2 regions of the Pseudomonas sp. G2-4 genome follow, and region 1 is predicted to be linked to the other one. Evidence: predicted binding sites of a transcription regulator. Region 1 holds the regulator's gene; the other holds the start of a gene.
The links. Region 1 encodes FliA, which starts transcription of late flagellar genes. Its sites were predicted from a motif close to CTAAAGTTTNNNNNNNNNNNGCCGNTAA; they were not measured.
Positions count from the first base shown of each region.

Region 2: QNH97_RS01520 (methyl-accepting chemotaxis protein) is a predicted target of FliA. The motif match lies at 964-991, and genes of this name have one in related genera.

Region 1 is NZ_CP125957.1:1,740,764-1,742,965, reverse strand. It holds gene QNH97_RS07765 (protein phosphatase CheZ) at 1-550, opposite strand, end outside; gene QNH97_RS07760 (chemotaxis response regulator CheY) at 569-940, opposite strand; gene fliA (RNA polymerase sigma factor FliA) at 1,107-1,850, opposite strand; gene fleN (flagellar synthesis regulator FleN) at 1,847-2,202, opposite strand, start outside.
Region 2 is NZ_CP125957.1:334,114-336,315, forward strand. It holds gene QNH97_RS01520 (methyl-accepting chemotaxis protein) at 1-886, opposite strand, end outside; gene QNH97_RS01525 (hypothetical protein) at 1,171-1,425, shown strand; gene QNH97_RS01530 (lipocalin family protein) at 1,521-2,090, shown strand.

The sequences.
Region 1 (2,202 bases):
GCTTGATCACCTGACCGGTCAGGTCTTGATAGTCCTGAGCCAGCAGAATGTCGTTGAGATTGCTTGCTACCGCACGGTTATCGGTGCTGCTACGCGTCAGGAAACCGTCGACCCGACGGGCCAGCTCGCGAAACTCTTCAGCGCCGACTTCGCGACGCATGAACCGGCCCCAGTCGGTGCTCAAGGCCTGGGCTTCCTCGCTCAGACCATTGACCAGCGGCGTTGCGCTTTCCACCAGGTCCATGGTGCGGTTGGCTGCGGCCTCGGTCAGCTTGACCACATAACCCAGGCGCTCGGTGGCGTCGGTGATCTGCGAGACTTCCTCGGCCTGCGGCATATGCGGGTCGATCTGGAAATTGACAATCGCGCTGTGCAGTTCACGCGTGAGCTTGCCCACTTCCTGATACAGACCACGGTCACGGGTCTGGTTGAGCTCATGGATCATTTGAACCGCGTCGCCAAAACGGCCTTTTTCAAGGCTGTCGACCAGTTCGCGGGCATGTTTTTTCAGGGTCGATTCAAAATCGCCCATTGAAGATTCGTTATCCATAGCTCCCCCGTGTCGCGGTTAACCGATGCGTTCGAAGATTTTCTCGATCTTCTCTTTCAACGCCTGGGCCGTGAAGGGTTTGACCACATAGCCGTTTACACCGGCCTGAGCCGCTTCGATGATCTGCTCGCGCTTGGCTTCGGCAGTCACCATCAGCACGGGAAGGTGCTTGAGTTTTTCGTCGGCGCGCACATGGCGCAGCAAGTCGATACCGGTCATGCCGGGCATGTTCCAGTCAGTCACCAGAAAGTCGATGCTCCCGCTGTTGAGGACCGGAATGGCAGTGGTGCCATCGTCGGCCTCGACCGTGTTGGTGAACCCAAGGTCACGCAACAGGTTTTTTATGATCCGCCGCATCGTTGAGAAGTCATCAACGATGAGGATTTTCATGTTCTTGTCCAATTCGACCTCCAAGCAGTCTTAAACGCGCCCAGCACCTGAACGCGCCATTTCAATCAATCCGGCACAACACTCGACAACGGTCTGGAGCACAACGGATGGAGACTGGCGCAATGCATGCCAAACCAGCCCCGTTCGCAGTGTCCCCACACTGCAATCAGCGCGCTCGCCACTCCCCCAAACGCCCCCGCAAACGGGCCGCGCACTGGCTGTGTAACTGGCTGACCCGCGATTCGCTGACCCCCAGGACCTCACCGATTTCCTTGAGGTTCAGCTCTTCGTCGTAGTACAGCGCCAAGACCAGTCGCTCACGCTCCGGCAAATTGGCAATCGCATCCGCCAGCGCGCTCTGGAAACGTTCATCTTCCAGGTCACGCGATGGCTCCATGTGAGCACTCGCGCCGTCCTCGTGCAGCCCTTCGTGTTCGCCGTCCTGCAGCAGGTCGTCGAAACTGAACAGGCGACTGCCCAAGGTATCGTTCAAAATCCCGTAATAATCATCGAGACTCAATTGGAGTTCGGCCGCAACCTCGTGATCTTTAGCGTCACGCCCGGTTTTAGCTTCAATAGCGCGAATCGCATCACTGACCATACGGGTATTACGGTGCACCGAACGCGGCGCCCAATCGCCCTTGCGGACTTCATCGAGCATCGCCCCACGGATGCGAATACCGGCATACGTCTCGAAACTGGCGCCCTTGCTCGCGTCGTATTTGTTCGACACTTCGAGCAGGCCGATCATGCCGGCCTGGATCAAGTCCTCGACCTGAACACTGGCCGGCAACCGCGCCAGCAAGTGATAGGCGATACGCTTGACCAGGGGCGCATAACGCTCGATCAGTTCGTATTGGGCGTCCCGTGCCGATTTTTTGTAGAGATGGTTGTAACCGCTGGCAGTCATAGCACGGGCCCTGCTGTTTGTTGCACAAGACGCTCGACGAAAAATTCCAGATGCCCGCGAGGGTTGGCCGGCAGTGGCCAGGTATCCACCTTTTGGGCGATAGCCTTGAACGCCAGCGCACATTTGGAACGGGGAAAGGCTTCATAAACGGCGCGTTGCTTCTGGACGGCCTTGCGTACGCTTTCGTCGTAGGGCACTGCGCCGACGTACTGTAGGGCAACATCCAGGAAACGATCCGTGACCTTCGTCAACTTAGCGAACAGATTGCGCCCTTCCTGCGGGCTCTGGGCCATGTTGGCCAGGACGCGGAAGCGGTTCATGCCGTAGTCACGGTTCAATAATTTGATCAGGG
Region 2 (2,202 bases), 1.4 Mb from region 1:
TGCCCAGCAGGGCGATGATGAATACCACGGCAATGGCCATGGCGATCAGTGCCGAGGTACGGAACTCGCTGAGCATCGCCAGGGCGGTGTCTTTGTCGAGCACCAGCGCGACATACCAGTTGGCTCCCGGCACGCCATTGACCTGCGTGAAGGAGATGAATTGGACCTTGCCGTCGAGCTCAACTTCTTTCATGCCCGGGCTGATTTGCAGCGCGCCGTCGGGGTAGGCCTCGGACAATGTCTTGAGCACGCGCTTGCTGTCTGGGTGGATCAGGATCTTGCCGTCGGCGCTGACGATGAACGCGTGGCCGTGACCGCCGAAGTTCAGCGAGTTGATGATGGCGCTGACGCTTGACAGGTCGATGTCCGCACCGGCCACGCCGATCATCTGACCCTGGTGCTGGACCGGCGTGGCGACGGTAATCACCAGCTTGCCCGACGAAGCGGCGATGTAGGGTTCGGTGACGATGGCTTGTTGTGCACTGTTGGCGGCCTTGTACCAGCCGCGGGCGCGCGGATCGTAATCGGCGGCGCGATTACCGGCCGGTACCGAGAACATCACACCGTCAGTGCCGCCGAAGTAGCTGAGTTGGAAGTTGCCGGTGTACGCCGGCAGGCCCACCGCGCGTTTGAGGCTGTCGGCACTGCTGCCGTCTACGGCGATCTGCTGGGCCAGCGATTGCAACAGTTGGGTGCGGCCTTCGATCCACGTCTGAATGTTGCGGCTGGTCAGGCTGCCGAGCTCTTGCATGGAAATTTCGGTACTGGTGTGCAGGCTCTGGCGCTGACGATAGTCGTTGAACAGGATGAAACAGGCGAATGCAACGGCTACCACGAGCGCTGCAGCCAACAGGATTTTGTGGCTGAATTTCATGTTTCTGGTCATTTAGAACGCTACCGCAGAGAAGCTGGTCAGGAAGGGGTGTCAATTTGCCATAACGCAGTCGTCTGCGCTGTTTCTTTTTATCGGCGCTCAAGGCCGCCTCATCAGCCGTCAGCGGTTCAATTCCGATGAAATGCACGACCGTGTCACAAACTGAATGTTTCACCGGTGAAACACCTGTCCGAGGCCCAACAAATACTAGGGGTGTCGGGGAACCAGATAGGGCTTTTCTCTTCTAAGGTTCTGGTTGGCACCCTGCCACCCCCTTCCGTTCCAGGAGTTACACCATGTCGCTGCGATCTATCGCCTTGTTGTTTGTGTGCGTCGTGTTGACTGCATGCAGCAAGGTCAACCAGGAAAACTATTCGAAGCTGTCGGCCGGTATGCCCAAGGCTGAAGTCGAAACGTTACTGGGGAAACCGACCGATTGTTCGGGCGCGCTCGGCATGTCCAGTTGCACCTGGGGCGACCAGAAAAGCTTTATCAGCGTGCAGTACGCCGGTGACAAAGTGTTGATGTTTTCCGGCCAAGGCCTGAAGTAAACCGGGGATAGTCGCCTGTGTGGTCAGTTCGTCCGCTCCAATGCGGATGCCAGAACCGACCACGCAGGCCACTCAGTGCCCGCGGGAGAAAAATAATGATGCGGTTATTGTTAGTGCTTTTAGCTGGCCTGTTTTTGGCTGGCTGTGCCACTTCTGGCGAAGACCCGTTGGCACCCAAGACTGTCAATAGTGTCAACCTCAAGCGTTACCAAGGGACCTGGTACGAGTTGGCCCGTCTGCCGATGTATTTCCAGCGCAACTGTGCGCAATCCGAAGCTCACTACACCCTCAAGCCTGACGGCAATGTGGGCGTGCTCAATCGCTGCCTGACGTCTGACTGGCAGTGGGAAGAAGCCAAGGGCACTGCTACACCGCAAGTGCCGGGCAAGACCGATAAGCTCTGGGTCGAGTTCGACAACTGGTTTTCGCGGATCGTGCCGGGCGTGGCGAAAGGACAGTACTGGGTGCTGTACGTCAGCGACGACTACAAGACCGCCATCGTCGGTGACCCGAGCCGCCGTTATATGTGGCTGCTGTCCCGTACGCCGACCGTCAACAGCGTTGTGCGCGAAGAACTGCTGAGCAAGGCGCGTCAGCAGGGCTATGACACGACACGGCTGATCTGGCGCGCGTCGGATCGGCAGATGGCCAAGACTTCGGATTAACTGCCTCCGAATAGCCAATGTGGGAGCGAGCTTGCTCGCGATAGCGGACTTTCAGTCAACCTATATGTTGAAGGTAAAGGCCCCATCGCGAGCAAGCTCGCTCCCACATTTT